One region of the Cellulosimicrobium sp. G4 BAM 1002 genome, then DNA from elsewhere that is predicted to be linked to it. Evidence: riboswitches for the same ligand, from Rfam matches in the RefSeq annotation. Region 1 holds a riboswitch; the other holds the start of a gene.
The links. Region 1 has a riboswitch for S-adenosylmethionine ahead of ACMXGY_RS03200 (LLM class flavin-dependent oxidoreductase). Riboswitches for the same ligand answer to the same signal wherever they lie in the genome.
Positions count from the first base shown of each region.

Region 2: linked by a shared signal. The riboswitch ahead of ACMXGY_RS19980 (methylenetetrahydrofolate reductase) and the one ahead of ACMXGY_RS03200 (LLM class flavin-dependent oxidoreductase) in region 1 are both predicted to bind S-adenosylmethionine.

Region 1 covers NZ_CP182109.1:692,558-706,712, reverse strand. The annotation lists gene ACMXGY_RS03225 (amino acid ABC transporter ATP-binding protein) at 1-469, opposite strand, end outside; gene ACMXGY_RS03220 (amino acid ABC transporter permease) at 466-1,566, opposite strand; gene ACMXGY_RS03215 (GNAT family N-acetyltransferase) at 1,563-2,162, opposite strand; gene ACMXGY_RS03210 (DUF1684 domain-containing protein) at 2,159-3,103, opposite strand; gene ACMXGY_RS03205 (NtaA/DmoA family FMN-dependent monooxygenase) at 3,147-4,544, opposite strand; gene ACMXGY_RS03200 (LLM class flavin-dependent oxidoreductase) at 4,564-5,718, opposite strand; SAM riboswitch class IV at 6,051-6,174, opposite strand; gene ACMXGY_RS03195 (helix-turn-helix domain-containing protein) at 6,344-7,084, shown strand; gene ACMXGY_RS03190 (MMPL family transporter) at 7,147-9,762, shown strand; gene ACMXGY_RS03185 (endonuclease/exonuclease/phosphatase family protein) at 9,833-10,840, opposite strand; gene purL (phosphoribosylformylglycinamidine synthase subunit PurL) at 11,083-13,440, opposite strand; gene ACMXGY_RS03175 (DUF1304 domain-containing protein) at 13,504-13,890, opposite strand; gene ACMXGY_RS03170 (alcohol dehydrogenase catalytic domain-containing protein) at 14,023-14,155, shown strand, end outside.
Region 2 covers NZ_CP182109.1:4,482,027-4,496,181, forward strand. The annotation lists gene ACMXGY_RS19965 (heavy metal transporter) at 8-457, shown strand; gene ACMXGY_RS19970 (sodium/solute symporter) at 454-2,001, shown strand; gene ACMXGY_RS19975 (alpha/beta fold hydrolase) at 2,004-2,933, opposite strand; SAM riboswitch class I at 3,054-3,156, shown strand; gene ACMXGY_RS19980 (methylenetetrahydrofolate reductase) at 3,162-4,223, shown strand; gene metE (5-methyltetrahydropteroyltriglutamate--homocysteine S-methyltransferase) at 4,257-6,749, shown strand; gene ACMXGY_RS19990 (hypothetical protein) at 6,856-7,107, opposite strand; gene ACMXGY_RS19995 (DUF2630 family protein) at 7,165-7,413, opposite strand; gene ACMXGY_RS20000 (VOC family protein) at 7,560-7,961, shown strand; gene ACMXGY_RS20005 (FBP domain-containing protein) at 8,575-9,081, shown strand; gene ACMXGY_RS20010 (MMPL family transporter) at 9,152-11,437, opposite strand; gene ACMXGY_RS20015 (3-keto-alpha-glucoside-1,2-lyase-like domain-containing protein) at 11,715-14,155, opposite strand, start outside.

The DNA of each region.
Region 1 (14,155 bases):
CGAGCCCGACGCGCGCGAGCAGCGCGCGGGCCTCGGGCTCGACGTCCTCGCGGCGGCGGCGCTGCGCCGAGACCGGGGCCTCGACGACGTTCTCGAGCGCGGTGAGGTGCGGGAACAGGTTGAAGCTCTGGAAGACGAACCCGATCTGGGTGCGCTGGCCGAGGATCTCGCGCTCCTTGAGCTCGCGCAGGGTGTTCCCCCTGCGGCGGTAGCCGATGAGCTCGCCGTCGAGCGAGATGAACCCCTTGTCGACCTTCTCGAGGTGGTTGATCGCGCGCAGGAGCGTGGACTTTCCCGACCCGGACGGGCCGAGGACGACCGTGACCGACCCCGGCCGGACCGTGAGCGACACGTCGCGCAGCACCTCGAGGGTGCCGAAGCTCTTGTGCACGCCGTGGATCTCGACCAGCCCGGCTGTCGCGGTACCAGTGGCGGCGTCGTGCGTGGCGGCGTCGACGGTGGCGCTCATGCCGCACCTCCCGAGGTACGCGCCGTGCGCGTGAGCACGCCGACCCGGGCGCGCGCCGCGTAGGCCGGCGGGACGGAGTCAGGCACGGGGCGGCCGGAGAGCCGCGACGCCCAGACCAGGACGGTCCAGCGCGCCTTCTGCAGCGGCGTCGGCGGCAGCGTGCGCACCGCGCCCTTCGCGTAGTGCCGCTCCACGTAGTACTGGACGACCGTGATGAGCGTGGTCAGCACGAGGTACCAGATCGACGCGACGATGAGCAGCGGCACGACGCGCCCGTTGCGCCCGTAGATGACGCTCACGATGTAGAACAGCTCGCCGTACGCGAGCACGTAGACGATCGACGTGCCCTTGAGCAGCCCGATCACCTCGTTGACGGCCGTCGGGATGATCGAGCGCATCGCCTGCGGCAGGATGATGCGGCTCACCTGACGACGCCTGGGGATGCCGAGCGACGCGGCGGCCTCCTGCTGTCCCTGGTCGACCGAGAGGATCCCGGCGCGCACGATCTCCGCCGAGTACGCGGCCTGCGACAGCCCGAGGCCGAGGATCGCGGCCCAGAACTTGTCGATCACGGACAGCGTGTCGAAGTACAGGAACTCGGGCCCGAAGGGGATGCCGACGCTGAGGTACGGGTACAGGTACGCGAGGTTGTACCAGAGCAGCAGCTGGAGCAGCAGCGGCACCGACCGGAACACCCACGTGTACGTCCACGACACCGACTGCAGGAGCGGCGAGCGCGACAGGCGCATGAGCGCGAGGACCGTGCCGAGCGCGAACCCGACGACCGATGCGACGAGCGTCAGGCGGATCGTCGCCCACGCGCCCTCGAGGATCGAGGGCCAGGTGAGGTACTGCGCGACGACGTCCCACTCCCAGCGGTCGTTCGTCACCAACGAGCTGACGACCATGGCGAGCAGCACCGCGACGCCGGCCGTCGCGGCCCAGCGGCCCGGGTGCCGGGCGGGGACGATGCGCAGGCTCTCGAGCGGCAGCGCGTCCTGGACCCGGGGCGGGCCGGCAGGCGGGTCGGCAGGATGCCGGCCCGACGGCGGCGTGAGCTGCCGCGACTCGTCCTGCGGGAGCGACACGGTGCTCATGGCACGACCTCCAACCACTTCTCGAAGGCGAGCGGGCCGATCTCCTCGGGATCGGCCCCGGTGTCGAACAGGGGCGTGTACCCCGTCGCGAGATACAGGCCGGCCGCCTCGGGCTGGCGCGGTCCCGTCGTCAGGTAGAGGCGCCGGTACCCGCGCTCGACCGCGCGGTGCTCCAGCTCGGCGAGCACGACGCGCGCCAGGCCGCGGCGCCGGTGCGCCGAGTGCGTCCAGATGCGCTTGAGCTCGGCGGTGCGGACCGCGGGAGACCCGTCGGCGCGCCGGGCGGCGGACCGGGCGAGGCGCGCCGGGTCGCCGAGCTCCGGCTCGGTCCGGCGGCGGAACGCCCCACCCGCGACCGGCTCGCCGTCCTCGACCACCAGGACGAGCTCGCCGTGCGGCGCCGCGAAGTCCTGCGCCGGGTAGTGCTCCATCTCCTCGCGGAGCTGCTCAGCCGTCAGGACGCGCTGGTACCGCGTCCAGTACTCGTGGGACAGCCCGTCGAGCAGCGGCCGCACGAGCGGGTCGTGCATCGGGACGGAGCGGACCTCCCGGGAGCCTGCCGTGCGGGCCGTCGTCGGGCCGGTGAGCGCCGTCATCGTGGCGCCCTCTCGCCCGCGGTGACGGCGAACGGCACGTGGTTGCCCGGGACCGGCGCGGGGCAGGTCCCAAAGTCGCTGAACGCGTACGGCAGGTTGATCGCGCGGTTGAGGTCGAGGCGCACACGCCCCTCGGTGCCGGGCGCCACGACCGCGTCCAGCCCCAGCACGCGCCACGGCGCGACGGCTGCGGGGAGGTGCTGGGCCGCGTCGCTGAAGAGCAGCGTCACCGCGCCTCCGGCCGTGCCCGTGAGGACCAGCGTGGCGCGGTGCTCGACTCCGTCTCGCTCGACCGCGAGGTCGACCTCGCCGACCGTCGTCACGTGGTGCACGAGCCCCGGCCGCGCGGCGCCGACGACGACGGGGCGCGGCGCGTCGTACCACCGCACGACGGCGTCCACGACCCAGGCGGGGTCGTACGGGAACGTCGGGACGCCGTCGAACGCGAGCCGCGCGGGTGCGAGCGGGTCGCGCAGCCGGACCGCGTACCGGCCCGTGCGGCGCACGACCTCGACGGCGACGGCCCTCGTCCCGTGCCGCTCGAGGTCCGGTGCGGTCGCCGGTCCGGCGCCCGCCCCGCCCGACGGACCGACGGGCCCCGTGAGGAGGTACGTCCCCGCGACGCTCGACCCGCCCTCCGCGACGACGACCGTCGTGACCGGGCGGTCCTCGGCCGTCCGCACGACGCCGTGGTCCCCCGCCCCGGGGTCCCCGCGGTGGTGCGCGCCGTCGGCGTCCGCCCACCACAGGCCCGGGACGCCGGGCAGCGCGGCCGGCGCGCTCGGGAGCCAGTGGTAGGCGACGAGGCTGAGCCAGCCGTGGGGCGGGCGCAGCCCGTCCTCGCGCTCGGCGTGCCAGGCCGCCCACGCGGCGGCGTCGCTCGTCCCGGCGCTGCTCGCCGCGGGGCCGTGCGGGGAGGTGGGGAGCGTGCTCGTGGTCATCAGGGCCTCCGGTCGGTGGGAACGATGTGGGCGGGTGCCGGTCTCAGCCGACGAGCTCGGCGGCGGGGTCGCCCGCCGGCTCGTGGGCGGCGCGGTGCGCGCCGGGGTACGGGAGCCCGAGGTGGTCGCGCAGGGTCGTGCCCTCGTACTCGGTGCGGAACGAGCCGCGCTCCTGCAGGAGCGGCACGACCCGGTCGAAGACGTCGTCGAGACCGCCCGGCGTGAGGTGCGGGACGAGGATGAAGCCGTCGGACGCGTCCTCCTGGACGTGCCGGTCGATGTCCTCCGCGACCTGCTCCGGCGTGCCGACGAACCCGCCGCGCGACGTCACCTGGATGACGAGCTCGCGGATCGACCAGCCGTTCGCCTCGGCCTGCTCGCGCCACGCCGCGGCGACCGCAGCGGGGTCCTTCGCGTGCCGCACGCGGCCCCGCGTGATCGACAGGTTCTCCGTGTCGGGGTCGACGTCGGGCAGCGGTCCCTCGGGGTCGTACGCCTCGAGGTCGCGGCCCCAGACCTGCTCGAGGAACGCGATCGCCGTCGGGCCCGAGACCTGCTGGAGCCGGATCTCGCGCGCACGCTCCTCGGCCTCCGCGGACGTGTCGCCCAGCACGACGACGGTCGCGGGCAGGATCTTCAGCGAGTCGCGGTCGCGCCCGTGGGCGGCGAGGCGACCCTTGACGTCCTCGTAGAACGCGCGCCCGGCGTCGAACGTCGAGTGCGCGGAGAACACGACGTCCGCGGTCGCCGCGGCGAAGTCGCGCCCGTCGGCGGAGTCGCCGGCCTGGAACAGGACCGGGTGGCCCTGCGGCCCGCGCGGCGTCTCGAACAGCCCGACGACGTCCGCGTACGTCCCGTGGTGCGCGACCGGCCGCACGGACCCGGGCCGCAGGAACTCGCCCGCGACCCGGTCGGCGAGGACGGCGTCGTCGTCCCACGAGTCCCACAGGGCGCGCGCGACCTCGACGACCTCGGCCGCCCGCGCGTAGCGCTCGGGGTACGGCAGGTAGCCGCCGCGGCGGAAGTTGGCGCCCGTGAAGGCGTCGGGGCTCGTCACGAGGTTCCAGGCGGCCCGGCCGTCGGAGAGCAGGTCCAGCGTGGCGAACTGCTTCGCGAGCTCCCACGGCTCGTTGAACGTCGTGTTGATCGTGCCCGCGAGCCCGAGGCGGTCCGTGACCGCGGCGAGCGCCGCGAGCACCGGCAGCGTGTCCGGGCGGCCCACGACGTCGAGGTCGTGGATGCGGCCCTTGTGCTCGCGAAGGCGCAGGCCCTCCGCGAGGAAGAAGAAGTCGAGCTTCGCCGCCTCGGCCCGGCGCGCGAGGTGCTCGAACGAGGAGAAGTCGATCTGGCTGCGCGAGCGGGGGTCGCTCCAGACGGTCGTGTTGTTGACGCCCGGGAAGTGGGCGCCGAGGTGGATCTGCTTGCGGGGGTGGTTGCTCATGTCGTCGGTCCGTCCGGGCTCAGGCGATCGCCGCGTAGCGGTTCGCGGGGTGCGGCAGGCCGAGCGTGTCGCGCAGCGTCGTGCCGGGGTACGCAGTGCGGAACAGCCCGGCGCCCTGCAGGAGGGGCACGACGCCGTCGACGATCGCGTCGAGATCCGTGCTCAGCGAGGACGGGCGCAGGAGGAAGCCGTCGGCCGCGCCGGCGTGCGCCCACTCCTCGACCGTCACCGCGAGGTCGCGCGCCGTGCCGACGTGCGTGAGCGAGTCCGTGTCCCACGTGACGCCCTCGAGGTCCTCGAGCAGGTCGAGCCGGGCCTGCGCGCTGGCGCGCGTGTCACCGACGACGACGTACGCGTCCACGAGGACGCGCAGGTCGTCGGGGTCGCGTCCTGCGTCCGCGGCGGCGTCGCGCACCTGCGTCCGCAGGGCGACGGCCTCGTCGCGGGTCGCCGCGCGCACGCGCACGACGTCGGCGCGGCGGGCCGCGAGGTCGAACGACGCCGGCGACCCCGCGCGCACGACGACGGGCGGCTGGCCCTGCGGCGGCCGGGGCGTGATGGACGGACCCTTGACCGCGAACCGGATGCCCTCGTGGTCGACGTAGTGGAGCTTCTCGCGGTCCACGAACCGCCCCGTGGCGACGTCGCGGATCTCCGCGTCGTCCTCCCACGAGTCCCACAGGCGGCTCACGACCTCGACCGCCTCGTCGGCCTCGGCGACCGCATCGGGCTCGTCCTGCGCGTCCTTGCGGCCGAACGCGGCGGCCTCGGCGGGCGTCGTCGACCAGCCGACCTGCCACCCGGCGCGGCCGCTGCTCACGTGGTCGATCGTCGCGATCGCCTTGGACACGTGGAACGGCTCGGTGTGCGTCGTCGTCACGGTGGGGACGAGGCCGATGCCCGCGCTGCGGGGCGCGAGCCGCGAGGCGACGAGCGCGGCGTCGAGCCGCCCCCGGACGGAACCGCCGCGGGTCGGCCGGAGCGTGAACGCGTCGTCGAGCGTGACGAGGTCGAGCAGACCGCGCTGTGCGGTGGCGACGAGGTCGACGAGGCGCTGGGCGTCGAACAGGCGCTGGGCCTGGGAGCCCACGGTGCGCCAGGCGGCGGGGTGGGCACCCGCGTCGCTGAGGTCCACGCCGAGGTGGAGGGTGCGGGAGGGGCGGGGGTCGGACATCGTGAGGATCCGTTCTCAGTGGAGGCCGACGGCGCGCGGGAGGGCGCGGCGGGTGCCGGAGGGTGGGCAGAACGGTCCCGCCGCGCGGCGGCAGGACGGGGGCCGGGACGGCCGGGGGTGACCGGTTCGGGGTGTGCGTGCGTCGCTCGCGCGACGTCAGGACCGGGTCGGGGCTACCGACAACAGGTGCTGCGCGCGGGACCGCTGGTCCCGGGCGCGCGGACGACGCCTACGGGCGGACAGGGGCACGTCGACGCCTGCGGGTGGTCCACCACGCTGCTCGACTCTCGCCTGTCCATCGTCCGTCTCCTTCGTGCCCGTCGCCGGGCTCCGCGTCGTTGCCCCGCGCCGCGCGTGGGTACGCGTGGCGCGGGGCCTGGTCCTCACCCGGGGCACCCCGCCGCGCGGGAGGGTTGCCGTCCGACGAGCCGGGGCTTGGTGTCGGAGCTCATGACCATGTCTGCGCCGAGGTGTGACGACCTCGGTTGGCCGGGAACTTACGAGCGGCCGTCGGGGGTGTCAACGCACCGGCGGGACCTTCCCACATACTGGACTTGATCGGTCGACTTTCAGCCTCCGCCCGACCTATTTGCACTCAGTGCATCGATGCACCTAGTGTCATGGGGTGCCCTCCCTCTCCGGATCCGAGCACCTCGTCGCGCCCGCGCCCGCGCGCGGCGCGGCAACCGCGGATCCCACGCCCGACCGCCGGGGCGCCCTGCGCGCGCGCCACCGGCGCGCCATCGTCGACGCCGCGGCCGCGCTCATGGAGGACAAGGGCGGCGCCCGCTTCACGGTCGACGAGCTCGCCGCACGCGCCGACGTCGCGCGCCGCACGATCTTCAACCACTTCTCCTCGCTCGACGACGTCGTGGTCGAGGTCTGCGAGGACGTGCTGGGCGCCGTGGTCGACGCGCTGGGCGCGAGCGCGGCGGAGCCCGCCGCTCCCGACGCGGGGCCGGATGCCGGAGGCGACCCGGGGCCGGGCGCGGGACGCGCGACCCCGCTCGACGACCTCACCGCGGCCCTGCGCAGCACGGACCTCGTCGCGCCGATGGCCTACCTCACGCGCGCCCTCGGAGGCGACGCAACCGAGCCGACCCCCCGGGTGACGACGATGGTCGTCCGCACGTTCACCCACCTCGCCGAACGCCTCGTGGCCGGGACCACCCGCCAGCACCCCGACGTCGACCCGCTCGAGATCGAGCTGCTGGTCGGTGCGCTCATGGCCGGCGTCCTCGTCATCCAGCGACGCTGGTGGGCGGCCACCGGTGCCGCCGACGACGAGGCCTCGCGCCGAGTGTGGGCCGAGCTCCTCGACCGGCTCGTCGAACGGACCCGGGCCGGCTACGCGCCCACGACCTGACCGCTCCCCTCTTCTCTCTCCCGAACCGCCTGACCCGACCGGACTCCCACCGAAGGACCCTCATGGCTGAACTCCTCTACCGCCTCGGCCGCGCGTGCGCGCGCCGGGCGAGGACCGTCGTCGCCGCGTGGCTCGCGGTCCTCGTGCTCGCCGGGGCGGCGTTCGTCGCGTTCGGCGGCACGCTCGCGACCAGCTTCTCCATCCCCGGCACCCCGACAGCCGAGGTGACCGAGCGGCTGCAGAGCGCCCTCCCCGAGGCCTCGGGCGGGAGCGGCACGATCGTCTTCGCGACCGAGGACGGCTCGGCGTTCACCGCGGAGCAGGAAGCCCAGATCGGTGACCTCGTCGCCGACGCGAGCGAGGTCGACGGCGTCGAGACGGTGATCGACCCGTTCGCGACGTCGGCCGAGCTCGCCGACCAGGCCGCCCAGGTCGAGGACGGTCGAACCCAGATCGCCGACGGCCGCACGCAGATCGAGAACGGGCGCACCCAGCTCGAGGCCGGCCAGTCGCAGATCGACGCCGCGCTCGCCCAGCTCGACGCAGGCCAGGCCCAGCTCGACGAGGCCCGCGCGCAGGCCGAGGCCGCGGGCGCCGCCGAGCAGGCCGCGCCGGAGCTCGACGCCCAGCAGGCGCAGCTCGACGCCGGTCGCGCCCAGCTGGACGCGCAGGCCGCGGCGCTCGCGGAGCAGCTCACGGCGCTCGAGGACCAGAGCGCGACGCTCGAGGAGCAGTCCGCGCAGCTCGAGGCGTCGGCGCCGCTGCTCGAGATGGCGTCCGAGATCCGCATGGTCTCCGAGGACGGGAGCGCCGCCGTCGCGAGCGTCTCCTTCACCGAGCCGAACATGAACATCGAGCAGCAGACGAAGGACGACCTCGTCGCCGTCTTCACCGACGCACCGGTCGACGGCGTGCAGACCGAGTTCTCGGCCGACATCACCCAGGGCGTCCCGCAGGTGTTCGGCGTGGGCGAGGCGATCGGCCTCGTCGTCGCGGCGGTCGTGCTGATCGTCATGCTCGGCACGCTCGTCGGCGCGGGGCTCCCGCTCCTCACGGCGCTGGTCGGCGTCGGGATCGGCGCGCTCACCGCCATGTCCCTGTCGGGCGTCGTCGACATGTCGTCCGTGACCCCGGTCCTCGGCCTCATGCTCGGCCTCGCCGTCGGGATCGACTACTCGCTCTTCATCATCAACCGTCACCGGCGTCAGCTGAAGCAGGGCGACGACCTCCACGAGTCGATCGGGCTCGCGACGGGCACGTCCGGCAACGCGGTCGTGTTCGCGGGCGCCACCGTCCTCATCGCGCTGCTCGCCCTCAACGTCACCGGCATCCCGTTCCTCGGCCTCATGGGCAGCGTCGGTGCGCTGTGCGTCGCCATCGCGGTCCTCATCGCCGTGACCATGACCCCCGCGCTGCTCGGCATGGTCGGGATGCGCATCCTCAGCAAGCGCGAGCGGGCGCGCCTCGCGGACGGCTCGGCGGCGACCCCGACGGCGAGCGACACCCCCGCCGCGGGTGGGCTCCCGGCGACGAAGCCCGTGAGGCCGATGTCGACGGTGCGCGCCGTGGGGACCGCGCTGCTGAGCATCGCCGCCCTCGCCGTGGTCGCCCTCCCCGCGCTCGACCTGCGCACCAACCTGCCCGACGGGTCCTCCGAGGCGCACGACTCGACGCAGTACCGCGCGTACTCCACGATCGCCGAGCAGTTCGGCGAGGGGACGAACGGGCCCCTGCTCGTCGTGGCCGACCTCCCGGGCGAGCCCACCGAGGCGGAGTCGCTCGAGTACCAGGTGCGCGTCGCCGAGGAGCTCTTCGAGCAGGACGACGTCGTCGCGGTCGCACCGATCGGGACGTCCGAGGACCGGACGGTCGCCGCGTTCCAGGTGATCCCCGCCGAGGGACCGACGAGCGAGTCCACCGAGGAGCTCGTCCACAGCCTCCGTGCCCTCGAGCCGCTGGACGGCGAGGTGACGCTCGGCGTCGCCGGCTCGGCGAGCGGCAACATCGACATCTCCGAGAAGCTCGCGCAGGCACTGCCGGTCTACCTCGCGGTCGTGGTCGGCCTGTCGCTGATCATCCTGATCCTCGTGTTCCGGTCGATCTTCGTGCCGGTCGTCGCGACGCTCGGGTTCATCCTGTCCTACTTCGCCGCGCTCGGCGGGGTCGTCGCGATCTACCAGTGGGGGTGGCTCGCGGGCGTGTTCGGCGTCGAGACGCCGGGCCCAGTGCTCAACTTCCTGCCCACCCTGCTGGTCGGCATCCTGTTCGGCCTCGCGATGGACTACCAGCTCTTCATCGGGACGGGCATGCGCGAGGCGTACGCCCATGGGGCGCCGGCCCGCGTCGCGATCGTGCAGGGCGTGCGCGCCGGGCGGTCCGTCGTGACGGCAGCGGCGATCATCATGATCTCCGTGTTCGGCGGGTTCGTGTTCTCGCACAGCGCGATGATCCGGCCCATCGGGTTCGCGCTCGCGTTCGGCGTCCTGGTCGACGCGTTCGTCGTGCGCATGCTGCTCGTCCCGGCGCTCATGCACCTGGCCGGCGACAAGGCCTGGTGGCTCCCCCGCTGGCTCGACCGGGTCCTGCCCGACGTCGACGTCGAGGGCGCCGCCCTCGAGCGCCGCCACCCGCACCACGTCGAGACGCCGGAGCCGGAGCCGGAGTCCGCACGCAGCTGACCAGGAGGTGCCGAACCCGGTGCTCCGTGTCACCGAGTGCGCTCGGTGGCCCGCAACCCCGGGTTCGGCGTCAGGGGCGGGGCACGTGGACCGTCGCGACGATCGCGCGGTGGTCGCTGCCCTCCAGGTGCAGGGAGCCGACGTCCGTCACGGCGTTCTCGCGGTCCGTCACCACGTGGTCGAGGTTCAGCACGGGCGGGACCGTGCCGGGCAGCGGTGACCACGACAGGTCGAGACCGCCGCCCGACGCGCGCGACGCGTCGTGGAAGCGGTCACCCAGCAACCGGCGGAACGTGGCGTGGTCGTACGTCGCGTTGAAGTCGCCGACGAGCACCTGCGGCAGCGGGTCGGCCACCGCCCGCTCGGCGAGCGCGGCCGTCTCCTCGCCCCAGACCTGCACGTACTCCGGGATGGGCGGGATCGGGTGCACGGCCGTGACCCGGACCGGCACGCCGTCGACCTCGACCGTCGCGGCCGGCATGGCGTCGTTGGAGAACGGCTCGAGGTCCACGTCGTCGAGCGGCAGGGCGCTCCACAGCCCGCTGCCCAGCGCTCCGGAACCGACCTTCGCGTCCGCGCTGTACGGGAGCACGTCCTCGATGCCGGCCGCGACGAGGCGCTCGCGCAGGTCGGTCGTCAGCTCCAGCACCGCGAGCACCTGCACGTCCTGCTCGCGCACGAGGTCGACGAGCGCGTCCGCGTCCGCCGACCCGAGCCACGCGTTGGCGCCCATCACGCGCAGCGACGCCGCGTCGTCGGGCGCTCCCGGGCCCGGGACGAACGCCGGCACGAGCCACACCGCCTGCGCGGCGACGCACACCGCGAGCAGCGCCGCGAGGACCCAGCGCCGTGCGAGGAGCGTGAGCACCAGGCCGACGACCGCCCCGACCGCGACGAACGGCGTGAACCCCACGACCTGGGCGAGGGGCGTCACGGCGTCGTACGGGACGGCCCGCACGAGCGTGAGGACGACGACGGCGGCGGTCCCTGTGGCGAGCAGCACGGTGAGCACCGGGCCGCCCGGTCGCCGCCGGGTCGTGACGCGGCCGGGCGGGAGGCTCGTTGTCACCGAGGTCATGCCCGGACTCTGGCAGCGTCACCGTCCTCACCGCGACCCGCCGCACCACGTCGCCCGCCGTCCTCCACGAAACCCGCCCACCCGCCGAGCACGACGTTGCCGTCGTTCTCGACCGCTTCGCGCCACCAACCTCGTGGTCGACGGCGCGCAGCGGCGGGCTCGGCGACCCCGTCCGAGAGGCGGGTCGGGAGACGACGACGCCCCGGTCACCTGATCGGTGACCGGGGCGTCGTGGAGCGGTGTCAGCCGAAGATGGCCGGCAGCGTGCCGCGGTAGGCCGCGTCCGCCTCGCTGAGCGGGACGGTGAACAGGCCCGCGACCTCGAGCACCTCGCCGGACTCCGCCGCAGCGGAGGGCTCGGTGCCCGTCTCGCCGATCTTCAGCACGGGGACGCCGCGTGCGACGCACGCGTCGACGAGCTTGGACTCCTCGCCGCGCGGAACCGCGACGAGCGCGCGCGCCGTCGACTCCGAGAACAGCGCCTCGAACGGCGTCACGCCGTCGCGCTCGACGAGCGCGTCGAGCGACACGCTCGCCCCGACGCCGAACCGCAGCGACGCCTCGAGCAGCCCCTGGGCGAGCCCGCCCTCGGACAGGTCGTGCGCGGCGGAGACGAGGTCGTCGCGGCTCGCGTTGACGAGCACGCCGGCGAGCGCCTTCTCCGCGGCGAGGTCGACGCGGGGCGGCACGCCACCGAGGTGAGCGTGCTCGACGTCGGCCCACGCGGAGCCGTCGAGCTCGGCGCGCGTCGTGCCGAGCAGGTAGATGCTCTCGCCGGTCTCGCGCCAGCCCGACGGCGTGGCGTGCGCGACGTCGTCGAGCACACCGAGGACGCCCACGACCGGGGTCGGGTGGATGGACGAGTCGATCTGGCCGGGCTCGCCCGTGCCGTTGTAGAGCGACACGTTGCCGCCCGTGACCGGGACACCGAGCTCGCGGCACGCGTCCGCGAGGCCCTCGATCGCCTCGACGAGCTGCCACATCGAGTCGGGGTCCTCGGGCGAGCCGAAGTTGAGGCAGTCGGTCACGGCGAGCGGGCGCGCGCCCGTCGTCGCGACGTTGCGGTACGCCTCCGCGAGCGCGAGCCGGGCGCCCGTGCGCGGGTCGAGCTTGCCGTAGCGGCCGTTCGCGTCCGTCGCGAGCGCGACGCCGAGTCCCGTGGACTCGTCGACGCGGATCACGCCGGAGTCGTCGGGCTGCGCGAGCGCGGTGTTGCCCTGGACGAACCGGTCGTACTGGTCCGTCACCCACTCCTTCGAGGCGAGGTTCGGCGACGCGAGCAGGCGCAGCGCGGTGGCGCGCAGGTCGTCGCCGGTCTCGGGGCGGGCGAGGTCCGCGGCAGTCCGGGCGTTGAGCCCGTCCTGCCACGACGGCCGCGCGTACGGGCGGTGGTAGACGGGGCCCTCGTGCGCGACGGTCTTCGGGTCGACGTCGACGATGCGCTGGCCGTGGTGGTCGATCGTCAGGCGGCCCGAGCCGTTGACCTCGCCGATGACGGCGGTCTCGACGTCCCACTTGCCCGTGATCGCGAGGAACTCGTCGAGCTTGTCGGGCGCGACGACCGCCATCATGCGCTCCTGCGACTCCGACATGAGGATCTCGCCCGCGTTGAGCGTCGGGTCGCGCAGCAGGACGTCGTCGAGCCACACGTGCATGCCGCCGTCGCCGTTGGAGGCGAGCTCCGACGTCGCGCACGAGATGCCGGCCGCGCCGAGGTCCTGGATGCCCTCGACGACCTTCGCCGCGTAGAGCTCGAGGCAGCACTCGATGAGGACCTTCTCCATGAAGGGGTCGCCCACCTGGACGCTCGGCCGCTTCGCGGGCACGCCGTCCTCGAACGTCTCGGACGCGAGGATCGAGGCGCCGCCGATGCCGTCGCCGCCCGTGCGGGCGCCGAAGAGGATGACCTTGTTGCCGGTGCCGGACGCGTTCGCGAGGTGGATGTCCTCGTGGCGCAGCACGCCGAGGCACAGCGCGTTGACGAGCGGGTTGCCCTGGTACGAGGGGTCGAAGACGAGCTCGCCGCCGATGTTCGGCAGGCCGAGCGAGTTGCCGTAGCCGCCGACGCCGCTCACGACACCGTGCACGACGCGCGCCGTGTCCGGGTGGTCGACCGCGCCGAACCGGAGCTGGTCCATGACGGCGACCGGCCGCGCGCCCATCGAGATGATGTCGCGCACGATGCCGCCGACGCCCGTCGCCGCGCCCTGGTAGGGCTCGACGAACGACGGGTGGTTGTGCGACTCGACCTTGAACGTCACGGCCCAGCCGTCACCGATGTCGACGACGCCCGCGTTCTCGCCGATGCCGACGAGCAGGTGCTTCTTCATCTCGTCCGTCGTGGCCTTGCCGAACTTCGACAGGTGCACCTTGGACGACTTGTAGGAGCAGTGCTCGGACCACATGACGGAGTACATCGCGAGCTCCGCGGCCGTGGGGCGGCGCCCCAGGATGTCGCGGATGCGCTGGTACTCGTCGGGCTTGAGGCCGAGCTCGGCGTACGGCTGGGCCTCGTCCGGAGTCGCGGCGGCGTGCTCGACGGTGTCCAACGTCGGGCGAGCAGCGGGGCGTGCAGAAGCCTGGGATGCGGGGGCGGTCATCGGTTCCCTCGGGTGGGCGCTGGCGGGGAGCGCACGACGGCGCGCGCCCAGTCTACCGGCGGCTCAGAGCACGAGGCCCAGGACGACCCCGACGACGCCGAGCAGCGGCGGGACGAGCTGGACGAGCGCCGCCCGGGCCTTCGACGGCGACGACACGAGCAGCACGAGGCCCGCCGCGACCATCGACCCGGCGCCGGCCAGGACGAGCGTGGCCCCCGCCGTCGTCCAGCCCGCCGCGTGCAGGACGATGCCGAGCGCGACGAGCACGGCGAGGAACAGGTTGTAGAAGCCCTGGTTGAACGCGAGCTCCCTGGTCGCCTCCGCCTCGGCGCGCGACGTGCCGAACGTCGCGCGCGTGCGGTCGCTCGTCCAGGTGAGCGACTCCATGACGAAGATGTAGACGTGGATCGCGGCGGCGACACCCGCGAGGACGAGCCCGGTGAGCAGCATGCGCACACTCTCCCACCGCTGTGGCGCGACCGCCGGGCGGGTACCGGCGAGGTGAGCCGTCGTGTACTGTCGGAGCGACATACCGCACGGTCGGTACGTCGCGACGACGACGTCGAGGAGAGGTGGGCCAGGATGGAGATCCTCGGAGCCGTGCTCGAACGGACGGGCGCCCCGTCGCCCTTCGCCGGGTCGCGCCCGCTGCGCGTGACGACGGTCGAGCTCGACCCGCCCGGGCCGGGCGAGCTCCTCGTGCGCATCGAGGCCG
Region 2 (14,155 bases), 840 kb from region 1:
CTCCGGCGTGCATCTCTCGACCGAAGGTGCAGCACTCGCCGCCCCCGGGTCGGCGCGCGTGCGCGTGCGGTCGACGGACCCGGTGCCCGACGGCGGTCGCGCACCCCGCGGTGACGTGCCCACCCGGGCCGGTGATGCTGCCGAGACGGACGACGCCACCCTCTACACGCGCGGGCTCGTCCGGGCACAGCTGCGCCTGGGGCTCGCGTGCGTCGTCTCGTTCCTCGTGGCGGTCGCGCTGCTCACGCTGACCATGACGGGGGTGCCGGCGCTGGACGACGTGGTGCTGCTCGGCGTCCCGCTGCCCTGGATCCTGCACGCGTACGGGTTCTACCCGGTGATCCTCGCGTTCGCCGTCGTGTTCGCCGTCGCGGCGGCACGCAACGAGCGCCGGTACCGGGCGCTCGTGGAGGGCGGGTCGGGCGACCCGGGCACCGACGACGGCGGTGGCGCATGAGCACCGCACTGCCCCTGGTCGCCGTCGGGCTGCTCCTCCTCGCGACGGGCCTCATCGGCTTCTACGGCCTGCGCATCTCGCGCACGACGAGCGACTTCTTCGTCGCGTCGCGGACCGTGCGGCCGGTGTGGAACGCGTCGGCGATCAGCGGCGAGTACCTGTCCGCGGGGACGTTCCTCGGGCTGTCCGGCCTCGCGCTGCTCGCGGGCGCCGAGGCGTTCTGGTTCCCCGTCGGCTACGCGGCCGGGTACCTGCTCGTGCTGCTCTTCGTCGCCGGGCCGCTGCGGCGCAGCGGCGCGTACACGATCCCGGACTTCGTGCACGCGCGGCTCGACTCCGTGGTCGCGCGCCGCCTCACGAGCGTGCTCGTGCTCGTCATCGGCTGGCTGTACGTCGTGCCGCAGCTCCACGGCGCCGCGCTGGTCATCACGAGCGTCGCGCCGGTGCCGCCGTGGGTCGGGTCGGTGGGGATCGCGGTCGTCGTGAGCGCCGTCGTCGCGGCCGGCGGCATGCGGTCGATCACGTTCGTCCAGGCGTTCCAGTTCTGGGTGAAGCTCACCGCGCTCGCCGTGCCGCTCGTGGTCGTGCTCATGGCGATGGGTGGTGCGTTCGAGCCCGGTGGCGCGCCGGGCGTGACCTCAGACCCCGCCGCAGCCTTCCCCCACGAGGCCGGGCCGGCGGGCCTCGACGCCTACGCGACCGTGTCGCTCCTCCTCGCGCTGCTGCTCGGCACCACCGGCCTGCCGCACGTCCTCGTCCGCTTCTACACCTCGCCCGACGGCGGCTCGGCCCGCCGCACCACCGTCGTCGTGCTCGTGATGATCAGCGTGTTCTACATGGTGTCGAGCACGCTCGGGCTCGTCGCGCGCGTCGTCGCGCCGGACCTCGCCCGGCCAGGCGTCGCCGACACCGTGGTCCTCGAGCTGCCCGCGCGGCTCGTGCCGGGGCTCGGGGGCGAGGTGCTGACGGCGCTCGTCGTCGCGGGCGCGTTCGCCGCGTTCCTCGGGACGTCGTCCGGGCTCGTCGTGGCGCTCGCCGGGGTCGTGAGCCAGGACCTCTTCGGCGGGACGGTGCGTTCGTTCCGCTGGTCCGCCGTCGTGTGCACGGCCATCCCGCTCGCCGTCGCGCTCGTCACCATCCCGCAAGGGCTCGTGACGAGCGTCGGCACGGTGTTCGTGTTCGCCGCGTCGGCGCTGTCCCCGGTGATCCTGCTCGGGGTGTGGTGGCGCGGGCTCACCGCGCGCGGCGCCGTGGCCGGCATGGTCGTCGGGTCGGTCCTGTGCGCGACGGCGCTGCTCGCCTCGTCCGGTCTCGCCGCGGCCGGGTACGCGACCGGTGCGGGCGTCGACGGCGCCGCGGCCGTCGTGCGGTCGCTGCTCGCCCAGCCCGCGGCGTGGACGATCCCGCTCGCGACGGCGACCGTCGTCGTCGTGTCGCGGCTCGACCGGCACGGCCCGCCCCTGCGCACCGACCGCTTCCTGCGCCGCCTGCACGTCCCCGAACGGCTCCAGTGGCCGGGCGCTGCGCCGTTGCGCGAGCCGTGACGCTACGTCCGCCCCGGCTCGGGGCCGGGTCCGCGGCGAGGTCGTGCGGCGGTCTGCTCGCGTTCGAGCACGTCGTCGACGAAGATTGCGAGCAGTTCGGCGACCTCCGCCGAGTGCGTCTCGAGCAGGAAGTGCCCCGCGTCGTAGACGTGCACCTCGAGCGAGGCCATGACCTCGTGGTAGGCGAGGATCTCGCGGATGTCGAAGAACGTGTCGAACCGCCCCCACAGGACCAGGCACGGCGGCTGGTGCTGCCGGTGGTACTCCGCGATCTCGTCGAAGCGCGCCACGTGCGTGCGGTAGTCGGTGAACAGCCGGAACTGCAGGTCGGTCATGCCGGGCTGCGACAGCCGCTCCCAGTCGAGGTGCCACGACTCGGGCGGGTGCAGCTCCTGCACCTCCGGCGGTGACCCCGCGAGGTACTGGTCGCGGGTCCCCTCGAAGGTCAGCCACTCCGGGAGCAGCTCCTTGTTCTCAGCGCTCGGGTCCGCCCAGAAACGTCGCGCCGTGTCCCACGCCTCGCCGAGCCCGGCGTCGTGAGCGTTGCCGTTCTGCACGACCAGTCCCAGGACCCGGCGCGGGTGTCGCAACGCCAAGGAGTACCCGACGGGAGTGCCGAAGTCGGTGACGTAGAGGACGTACCGCTCGATCCCGAGCGCCGCCAGGAGCGCCTCGATCACGTCCGTCAGGCGCTCGAACGTGTACTCGTCGGGCGGGAGGGCCTCCGAGAACCCGAAGCCCGGGAGGTCGGGTGCGACGACGTACGCGTGCTCGCCCAGCACCGGGACCACGTCGCGGAACGAGTGGGACGACGCAGGGAAGCCGTGCAGCAGCACCACACCGGTCGACGAGCGCACACCGGCCTCGCGGAGGTGGACGCGCACGCCGTCCACCTCACGCACGAGGTGCCGGGGCTTGGCAGAGTGCTTCATCGGACTCCTCTCGACCGGACGGCCGACCACCTGCCCGCCATCATAGGAACGAGCACTCGGCCACGCGTCTCACGGAGCGAGCATGCTCGACCAGATGGCGGATGCCCCGTAGGATCGGGTGAACCATCCAGAGCGGTCGAGAGTCCTGGCTCGACGACACCGCAGCAACCCGCCGACGGAAGCCTCCCGAGGACAAAGGTGCTAACGCCAGGGTCGATGGAGTGACGCATGGTCTCAGAGGCATCCTTCGCGCACCGCCCGGGCAGTCCCCGGCCGACGGTGTCGTTCGAGCTCATGCCCCCGCGGCGCCCGGACGCCGCACCGAAGTTCTGGGAGACGGCGCGGCGGCTCGTCGCGACGCACCCCGACTTCATCTCCGTGACGTACGGCGCCGCCGGGACCGACCGGGCCACCGCCCGCCAGGTCGTCGGGCGGCTGCTGCAGGGCACCCCCGTGCTGCCCATCGCGCACCTCACGTGCGTGGGGGCGTCGCGCGAGGACGTCGAGGCGGTCATCTCCGACTTCCTCGACGAGGGCGTGCGCTCCTTCCTCGCGCTGCGGGGCGACCCGCCGCGCGACCAGCCCGACTGGCGGCCCGCGGCCGACGGCGTCCGGTCGTCCACCGAGCTCGTCGCGCTCCTGCGCGAGGTCGAGGCGTCGCGCTGCGCGTCCGACCCGGCCGTCGCCCTGCGCAGCGCCACGCGCCCGCTGACGATCGCCGTCGCGACGTTCCCCGACGGGAACCCCGCCGCCGGGACGACGCGCACGCAGGAGGTGCGCCGCCTGTGGCAGAAGCAGCAGGCCGGCGCGAGCTTCGCGATCACGCAGCTCTTCTACGACGCGTCGTCGTACACCGACTTCGTCGCCGAGGCCCGCGCGGCTGGCGTGACGATCCCCATCCTCGCCGGGCTGCTGCCCACGACGGAGCCCGCGCGGCTCCGTCGCGTCGAGGAGCTCACGGGCGTGCGCGCGCCCCAGCACCTGCTGGACGCGCTCGACGCCCTGCCCGACCCGGAGGCGCAGCACGCCTACGGGATCGCGTACTCGGTCGACCTCGCGCAGCGCGTCCTCGACGCGGGCACGCCCGGTCTGCACGTGTACACGTTCAACAAGCACCGCGCCGCACTTGACCTGCTCGAGGGTGTCCACCTCGGCGGCGGGTCGCGCGGGACCGGGGGCAGCACCAGCGCTGCCGCCGCCCCGCTCGCCCCGGACCTGGCCAGCGGGCCGTGGGTCACCGGCACCTCCCTGCCCACGACGAGCGCAGCCACGCACGGCACGCCCGTCTGATCGGTCCTGAAGGACCAGCAAGAGGTTTCGATCATGGCCACCTCCCTACCCTCCCCTACCCAGAACCCGGTCCCGTTCCCGGCCGGCACCGTGCTCGGCTACCCGCGCATCGGGCGCCGACGCGAGCTCAAGAAGGCCGTCGAGGCCTTCTGGGCCGGGCGCACGAACGCCGACGAGCTCGAGGCCACGGCCCGCGAGCTGCGGCTCGCGACCGTGCGCCGGCTCGTCGAGCTCGGCCTCGGCGCCGACGACGCGTCCGTCCCCGGGTCGTTCTCCTACTACGACCAGGTGCTCGACGTCGCAGCGTCCCTCGGGGCCGTGCCGTCGCGGTTCGCGTCGCTCCTCGGCACCGGTCCGGACGATGCCGGTCGCCTCGACCTCGCCGGCTACTTCACCGTGGCGCGCGGCGCCGGCGATGACGCCCCGCTCGAGATGACCAAGTGGTTCGACACGAACTACCACTACCTCGTGCCCGAGATCGGCCCGGACACCCCGATCCGGTTCGTCGACGACCGCGTCGTGCGCGAGTTCGTCGAGGCCAAGGAGGCCGGGGTCGTGACGCGGCCCGTCGTCGTCGGGCCGGTGACGTTCCTCGCGCTGTCGAAGGCCGCCGACGACGCCCCCGCGGGGTACTCGCCGCTCGACCGTCTGGACGACGTCGTGGCTGCCTACGCCGACCTCCTGCGCGCGCTCGCCGCGGCCGGAGCGCCGTGGGTCCAGCTCGACGAGCCCATCCTCGTCACCGACCCCGCGAACGCCGAGGAGCTCTCCGCGGCCGTCGAGACGGCGTACCGCGCTCTCGCGACCGACCTCCGCCCGGTGCCGAACCCGGGGTCGCTCCCTACGGAGCCCTCCGGGTCGGGAGACATCCAGGGTTCGGCACGGGACGCGCGGCCCGCCATCCTCGTTGCTGCACCGTACGGTCGACTGGAGACCTCGCCCAGCCCCGACGGCCGCTACCACGACTTCCTCTGGGTCCTCTCGGACACGGACGTCGAGGCGATCGCGATCGATGCGGTGCGGGCGGACATCCCCGACGGTCTGGCGCACGACGGCCTCGCGCGCAAGACACTCGTCGTCGGGCTCATCGACGGGCACAACGTCTGGCGCGCCGACCTCTCCGCGAAGCTTGAGGTGCTCGGTTACGCGAGCAACTTCGCCGGTGGCGCCGTCTCCGTCAGCACGTCGACGTCGCTGCTGCACGTGCCGCACGACGTCGAGGACGAGACCTTTGCCGAGCCGGGTGCCGCGACCGGCACGACGCTCGACCCGCGCCTGCGCGACTGGCTCGCGTTCGCGGACCAGAAGGTCGGCGAGGTCGCGACGCTCGCCCGCGCGCTCACGGAGGGTCGCGACGCCGTCGCGACCGAGATCGAGGCGTCCCGCGCGGCGGTCGCGTCACGCGCCGCGGCGAGCGGCGTCGTCGTGCCGGCGGTGCGCGAGCGCGCGGCCGCGCTGACCGCCGCGGACTTCGCGCGCGGGGACTACGCCGAGCGTGCGGCCGCCCAGCAGGAGCGTCTGAACCTGCCGCCGCTGCCGACGACGACCATCGGGTCGTTCCCGCAGACGCCGGAGATTCGCCGCGCCCGCGCGCAGTGGACCAAGGGCGAGCTCTCGGACGCGGACTACACGGCCGCGATGCGCGCGGAGATCGCGCGCGTCGTCGCGCTCCAGGAGGAGCTGGGCCTCGACGTGCTCGTGCACGGCGAGCCCGAGCGCAACGACATGGTGCAGTACTTCGCGGAGCACCTCGACGGGTTCGCCGTGACCGCGAACGGCTGGGTGCAGTCGTACGGGTCGCGCTGCGTGCGCCCACCGATCCTGTGGGGCGACGTGACCCGCCCGGCGCCGATCACGGTCGAGTGGTCCGCGTACACGGCCTCGCTCACCGAGAAGCCGGTCAAGGGCATGCTCACCGGCCCGGTGACGATCCTCGCGTGGTCGTTCGTGCGCGACGACCAGCCGCTCGGGGACACCGCCAACCAGGTGGGCCTCGCGCTGCGCGACGAGATCGCCGACCTCGAGGCGGCGGGCATCGGGATCGTCCAAGTCGACGAGCCCGCGCTGCGCGAGCTCCTGCCCCTGCGCAAGGCCGATCAGCCGGCGTACCTCGACTGGTCCGTGGGGTCGTTCCGGCTCGCGACCTCCGGGGTGGAGGCGGCCACGCAGATCCACACCCACCTGTGCTACTCGGAGTTCGGCGAGGTCATCGGCGCGATCGACGGCCTCGACGCCGACGTGACGTCCGTCGAGGCGGCGCGGTCGCGCATGGAGATCGTGCCGGAGCTGCGCGACGCCGGGTACTCGCGCGGCATCGGGCCGGGCGTCTACGACATCCACAGCCCGCGCGTGCCGTCCACCGACGAGGTCACCGAGCTCCTCGAGCTCGCGGTGAAGGCCATCGACCCGAAGGTCGTGTGGGTCAACCCCGACTGCGGCCTCAAGACCCGCCGCTACGAGGAGACCGTGCCGTCGCTCGAGCACCTCGTCGCGGCCGCGAAGGCGGTCCGGGCGACGCTGGCCTGACCCGGTCCCGCCGAGGTAGAGGCCTGGTCCGCCGAGGTAGAGGCCTGGTCCAGCGAGGTAGAGGCCTGGTCGCGACCAGGCCTCTACCTCGCGGGGTCGGTGCCCGTCAGCGCTCGGTCGTGCCCGTCCACGACATGGGCCACATGAAGGCGAGGGTCGCCGCGGCGAGCCCGCCGACGAAGAGCCACACGCCGCCGTCGACGCCGGACATGCCCGCGCCCATGAGCACGAGGCCCCCGACGAACAGCACGAACGACACGACGAAGCGCGCGAACGCGCCCGCGTGGCCCGGGATGTCGCGACCTTCGGTCCCGGTGGGCAGGGGGCTGTGCTCCGCCTGCTCGCTGCTCGTGGTCATGGACGTTCTCCTTCTGCGGCTGTACGGGGAGTGCTGGGGCCGGTCCCGCTGGCGGGATCAGTCCAGGTAGTTCTCCACCGTACCGGGATCGCGCACCGTGGCCGCATCCGGGTCGCTCCCAAACTCACGCGCGGCGTCGCGCTGGCGCAGGAGGTCCCAGCACTGGTCGAGCTCGACCTCGATCGCCCGGAGCCGCTCGTGCGCCTGGCCGCCACTGATCGCGTCCTTCGCGAGCTGCTCACGGAGCTCGCGCTCCTGCGCCACGAGGTCGCTGATCGTCCTGCGGATGCCACCGTCCGTCGTCATGCGGTCCACGGTATGCCCGACGGCGCCCGCGCGCCCTGCCTGCGAACGCCGTCGTGCGGTGGTTGCGAGCGACGCCGGGCGGCCCGCGCGGACGCTCGCCCCGGACATCCGCGTCCGTGGCGCGGCCGGCCCCTACCCTCGAGCACATGACGACGACGATCGGCCGCACGGTCCTGCTCTGCCGCGACCTCGACGCGAGCGCCGCCTTCTGGACCGACGGCTTCGGGTTCGGCACGCTGTTCCGCGGCGAGACGGACGGGTTCCCGCTCCTGCACGTCGGTCCCGGGCGCGTGGACGAGCCCGGGCTGTGGCTCGTGCCTCTGCCCGACGGCGCCGCTCCCCTGACACGGTTCGGCCTGCCGAACCTCGTGCTCTACGTCGACGACCTCGATGCTTCCCTCGCGCGGCTCGCGGCGATCGGCGTGGACCCGTTCGTCGGACCGGACGAGGACGCGGGCGACCGGTTCGCGCACGTGAACGACCCGGACGGCCACCGGATCGTCGTGGTCCAGCTCGGGGCACCGTCGTCAGCACAGCCCTCGGCATAGCACCGGGGCCCACCGTTCTCGCCGAACCCGGGGTTACCGGTCACACGGACGCTCCGGTGACGCGAGATCCCGGGCTCGGCGGCTGCCTGGCGGGGATCGTCCGGGCCGGCGCCCCCTCCTCGGCCGACGTGGCCGCTTTCACGTTGACGGCGACGCCCCGCGAGGCGCACCATCGACAGGGACGGTTGCCGAGGGCAGCCGTCCGTCGTGCCGGACGCGCACGACAGGTCAGGTCGCGCTCAGGGCGCGCCGTACGGGACGAGGAGGCGCGGATGCACGGCACCGCAGGCTGCGAGGTGGCCATGACGGCCTGCTCGGGCACGTCCCGCTCCCGCACCGTCCTCCGCTGAGCCACCGGGCCGTACCCCGACTCCGGTGACCGCCCGTGCCGAGCGCTCGGTCGGCGTCGTCCAGACTCTGCGACGACGCCTTCCCCAGCACTCCGCGGGTCTCGGCGACAACGGTTGCGGGCACACCGCCCTCCCCGCCTCGTCCAGCCACGCCCCGCCGCGCCGTCGTGCGCCCGGGCGACCCCGTCGTCGTGCACGCCGGCACTCTGCCGCGCCGCGCCGTCGGACGGGCGGGACCGTACCGACACGGAAGCCGTGAACCCATGAACCCCCTGACCGAGAAGCAGCTCCGCGCGTCCTTCGTCAACGCGTCCAAGCGCGAGGCCGCGCAGGCGACCCTCCCCGACCTCGACGCGCTCGACTGGGACCGCCTCGACTACCTCGGGTGGCGCGACCGCAAGTCGCCGCTGCTCGCGTACGCCGTCGTCGAGGTCGACGGCGAACCGCGCGGCGTCCTGCTGCGCTCGACCGACGCCAAGACGGGCGGCATGCGCAAGCGCGCCGTCTGCGCGTGGTGCGAGGACGTCGTCGTGACGGAGGACGTCAGCCTCTACGTCGCACGCCGCGCCGGCGCCGCGGGCCGCCGCGGCAACACCGTCGGCACGCTCATCTGCACGCACTTCCTGTGCTCGCAGAACGTGCGCCGCGCCCCGACCCGCACGGAGATGGGCGACGACGAGTCGATGCGCGAGCTGTTCGTCGAGCTCCGCGTCGACGGCCTCCGCGAGCGCTCCGCCCGCTTCGTCACCGAGGTCATGCGCGACGCCTGACCAGCGTTCTACCTCGCCGACCACGGTTCTACCTCGCCGAACCACGGTTCTACCTCGGCAGACCGGGGTTCTACCTCGGCGGCGCAGAAGGTGACGCCGAGGGAGAGGCCGAGGGCGGAGCGGGGGTGGGGCGGGTCGTGGTGGGTCTGGCGGGAGCCCGCGAGGAACGAGCGGGCGGATGGTAGACCCGCCCCGCCCCCGCTCCGTCGTCGGCCGGGGTGACCCCCGAACCGGCCGAACCGACGCCCGGCCACCAGTTCCACCGCCCGAGCAGCGTCATCGTCGCGGGGAGCAGGAGCCCCCGGACGACCGTGACGTCGAGCAGGACGGCGACGGCCATGCCGATGCCGACCTCCTTCATCGCGACGAGCTCGCCCGCCGCGAAGCCGAGGAAGACGATGCCGATGGCGACGGCCGCCGTCGTGACGACCGGGCCGGACGCGGTGATGCCGCGGAGGACGGCCCGGTCGTTGGCGACGCGCGGGTCCTCGCCGGGGCGGCGCGCACGCCACTCCTCGGCGGTGCGGGAGAGGAGGAACACCTCGTAGTCGGTCGACAGGCCGAACACGAGCATGCCGACGAGCAGCGGCGTCGTGACGTCGAGCGCGCCCCACGGCTCGAACCCGAGCAGCGAGGCGCCGACGCCGTGCTGGAACACGGACACGAGCACGCCGAGCGTCGCGGCGAGCGTGAGCAGGTTGAGCAGCAGCGCCTTGAGCGGCACGACGAGCGAGCCCGTGAGCAGGAAGAGCAGGACGAACGTGGCGAGCACGACGACGCCCGCGGCGAGCGGGAGACGCTGCGCGAGGTGCCCCTGGGTGTCGACGACCTCGGCGGCGGGACCGGCGACGTGGACGTCGAGGTCGGTGTCGAGGGCGCGGATCGCGCGCACGAGGTCCTGCGCCTCGGCACCGGTCGCGTCGCCGCCCGCTCCGACGTCGGGGGTGATGTCGACGACCGTGACCTCGGGCGGGTAGCCGGTGTCCTGCATGGCGTCCTCGACGCCGGGCAGCGCGGCGACCTCGTCGAGGTGGTCGGCGACGCCGGGAGCGTCGACGGGTGCTTCGACGAGCACCGTGATCGGGGTGACCCCGAGGTCGGCGAAGCGCGAGGTGGTGGCGTCGGCGGCGAGGCGTGCCTCGGCGTCGGCGGGCAGCGACCGCACCTCGGAGCTGCCGAGAGTGAGGGAGCCGAGCGGCGCGGCGAGGGCGAGGAGGAGGGCCGTCGCGCCGAGCGTGACGAGGACGGCGTGCCGCTGCGCGGTGCGCGCGAGGCGTCCGAGCAGCCCGGCACCGCCGCGGCCGGCCCACGGGTGGGACCACGTGCGCGCGCCCGGCGCGGGGATCGCGCGGTGCCAGGTCGCCACGAGAGCGGGGACGAGCGTGAGGCCGGCGGCGGTCGCGACGAGCACGACGACGGCGCCCCCGACCGCCATCCCGGAGAGCAGGGAGTCGCCGAGCAGGAGCAGGCCGGCGAGCGAGATCGCGACGGCGAGGCCGGAGGCGAGCACCGCGCGGCCCGCGGTCGCGAGCGTCCGCCCGACGAGCTCGTCCACGGGCGCGTCGGGTGCGGTGGCGCGTTCCTCGCGGAACCGCGCCAGGACGAGCAGGCTGTAGTCGACCGTCAGCCCGAGCCCGAGCAACGTCACGACGTTCACCGCGAACTCGTTGACGGGCACGATCCCCAGCAGGCCGCTGAGGACGAGCAGCGCGACGGCGATGGACGCGAGCGCGGAGACCAGCGGGAGCAGGCCCGCGCGCAGCCCGCCGAGGACGATGACGAGCACGACGAGCAGCACGACGATCGCCGCACCCTCCCCGACGGCGGCGTCGGTGATCGCCTGCTCGACGAAGGCCTCCTCCGCCAGCAGGGAGCCGCCGACGAGCACCTCGGGGGTGTCGACCGTGTGCAGGCGGTCGGAGATCTGGTGGGCGAGCGCGAGGGCCTCGTCGTCGCTCAGCGCGGGGTCGAGCTCGGCGACGACGAGCGAGCCCTGCCCGTCGTCGGCGATGAGGCCGCCGCCCGTGTAGGCGTCGGTGAGCTCGACGACGCCGGGCAGCGCACGGATCCCGTGCATCACCTCGCTCGCCTGCGCGACGAGCTCGGTCGAGAAGTAGTCGCGGCCGGACAGCACCGCGACGACGGTCTCGCCCTCGGGCGAGAGCTCGTCGAGGCGCTCGGCCGCGAGCGCGGACGCGCTGCCGGGCGGGGCGGGCTCGACGTCGGTGGTCTTGTCGAACACGGCGCCGCCGAGCACGGCACCGAGCACGAGGAGGATCGCCCACACGGCGAGCACCACGGCCCGACGCCGGGCGGCGAACCGTCCGGTCCGGTGCAGCAGGCGTCCGAGCGCCATGGCGTGACTCCCCTCGTCGGGATCCGTCGTGTCAGGAAACAAGCCCCCGCGCGAGCGCGCGAGGGCATGAGGTGAGCACCCTACGCGAGGACGGAGCGCCGTCGGACCACGCTCCGTCCCCCGCGGGACGTCTCTCGGTGCGGCCGGGCGGGGGCAGGATCGCCCCCGCCCGGCCGGGTCCCGGGGCGGTCGGGCGGGGGCAGGATCGCCCCCGCCCGGCCGGGTCCCGGGGCGGTCGGCTCAGGCCGACCGCCCCGGGCTCCGGTTCACCCGCAGGTCACCCGCACGTTCCGGCGTCGTAGGCGACGTCCGCCTCGAACGTCCGGCCGTCGCCGGTCGCGGACACCTGGGCGGCACCCGCCTCGACGGAGGTCGAGCGCGTCGCGAACGACTGGTACGCCGACGCGCCCGGCTGGACGCCCGTCACCGTCTTCGTGCCGAACGGCGTCGTCAGCGTGATGTCTGCCGGCACCGTGTCGTCGTTCGTGGCGCGGACGGCCACGTACGCCTTGCCCGCGAGGCAGCGGGTCTGGGCCGTCGTCGAGATCGCGAGCTCCTCGACCGGCTCGTCGGTCAGCGGCTTCACCCGGATGTTGCGGTAGTTGACCCGCTCGCCGTTCCCGTGGTTCTGGACCCCGAAGAAGCTGCTCACCATGCGCGCCGGGTCGGTGCTCGTGAAGTCGTTGACGAGCACGTCGTTGAGGTAGATGCGGATGCGGTCTCCCTCGACGCGGATGTCGTACGCGTTCCACTGCCCGACCGGGTTGAGCGCCGACTCGACGGCCTCCGCGTCGGCGCCCTGGAACGTGTAGACCGCTCCGGTGGTGCGGTCCGCGGCGTCCGTGGCGTCGATCTGGATCTCGTAGCCCTGGTTGACGGCCACCCACGGGTCGTCGCCCGGGTTCGGGAACCCGACGAACACGCCGCCGTTGTCGTCCTTCGAGAGCTTCCAGTCGAGCTTGAGCGAGTACGCGTCGCCGAGCTCCTCCTGGGTGTACCAGAGCAGGCCCATGCCGCCGGCGCCCTGGATCGAGCAGTCCTCCTGGCGGCCGAAGCCACCCGGGCCGGCCATGCGCCAGCCTGCCTGGAGGCTCGCGAGGGTGCCGTCGTAGAGCGCGGTGTAGCCGTCCTCGACCTCGCCCGGGGTGCAGATGTCCGGGTTCTCGCCGATCGACAGCACGTCGACGTTGATGTTGCCCTCGTCGCCGGTCTCGTACTTCAGCGTGATGGTGTTCGCGCCGGCCTGGAGCTCGAGGTCGCGCGTCTGCACGCCCCAGTCCTTCCAGCTGCCCGTGGTGGGGAAGTTCCACTGGCCGAGGTCCTGCCCGTTCACGTGCAGCGACACGTTCTTGGAGCGCAGCTCGGTGTAGGGGTGGATGCCGTTGGCGAACCGGACGTTCACCGGGTAGGTGCCCGCCTCGGGGACGTTCACGGAGAAGGTGCGGCCGGAGCCGACGTTCGTCATGCCGGCCGCGAAGCCAGAGCCGGAGTAGTTGCTGTGGTCCGAACCGATGCTCGACCCGCCGAGCGGCTGCGCCAGCTCCGCCTCGTACCAGCCGCGGTCGGCCGGGGCGACGTAACCGGGCAGCGAGTTGAGCGTGTACCACGCCTCGGTGCTGAGGAGCTCGGTGCCCTCGGCGGACGCGAACGGACGCGGCGAGCGGACGTAGACGACGTGGCCGGGCTTGAGGCCGTCGATCTTCAGCGTGACGGTCGTGCGGTCCTCGGACACGGTCGCGTCGGTGACGAAGAGGGGCTCCTCGTCGACCTTCGGGCCGCCGTACTGCTGCGTCGGCACGTAGCGCCACTGCTTGACCTGGTAGGCGTCCTCGAGCTTCGCGACGACCTCGTCGGAGACCGGGTCGGTGTACTCGATCTCGAAGCCGCCCTCGACGACGCGCATCTCCTTCATGTCGAAGGAGTCCTCGCCCGCGGGGACGAGCTTCTGCAGGCCGTACCGGAGCTTGCCGGACTCGCCCCAGTTGCCGCCCTCACCGGTGCCGCCGGCGTAGAGCGCGCCGTCGGGGCCGTAGACGACACGGTTGACGCCGACCTCGAGGCCCGCGGTGTGGCGGAAGACCGCACCCTGGAACTCACCGTCGACCTTCTCGAGGAACGCGCGCTGGATGCCGCCGTACGTCACGTCGCCGATGAGCATCTGCCCGGCGAACTCACCGTCCTGGACGAGGAGCGGGTTGCCCGGGGAGTTGGCGATCTCGTTCTGCGGGAGCCACACGGCGGGCGGCGACACGGGGTTCGCGTCGAACATCCCCGCCGGGTTCGTGTAGTGGTTGAAGAACTTGTCCTGCTCGATGTGGACCAGCTTGTTCGACGGCAGCCAGGCACCCTGGTTGTCCGTCCCGAAGATCGCGCCCTCGGGGCCGAAGCCGATGCCGTTGGGCGTGCGCAGGCCGCCGGCGACGTAGGTGACCTCACCCGTGTCGCGGTCGATCTTGATCGACGTGCCGCGGTTGGCGCCGGGCTGCGGGTTGGTCGTCGCGCCGCCGTTGTCGATCGCGACGGACAGGTTGACGTAGAAGTAGTCCTCGTCGTGGATCAGGCCGAACGCGAACTCGTGGAAGTTGCCGCCGTCGGGCCACTCCGCGATCTTCGTGTGCGTGTCGTAGAAGCCGTCTCCGTCGGGGTCGGTGAGCTGCGTGAGCTGGTACCGCTCCGAGACGAAGATCGAGTCGTCGATGACCTCGATGCCCATCGGGT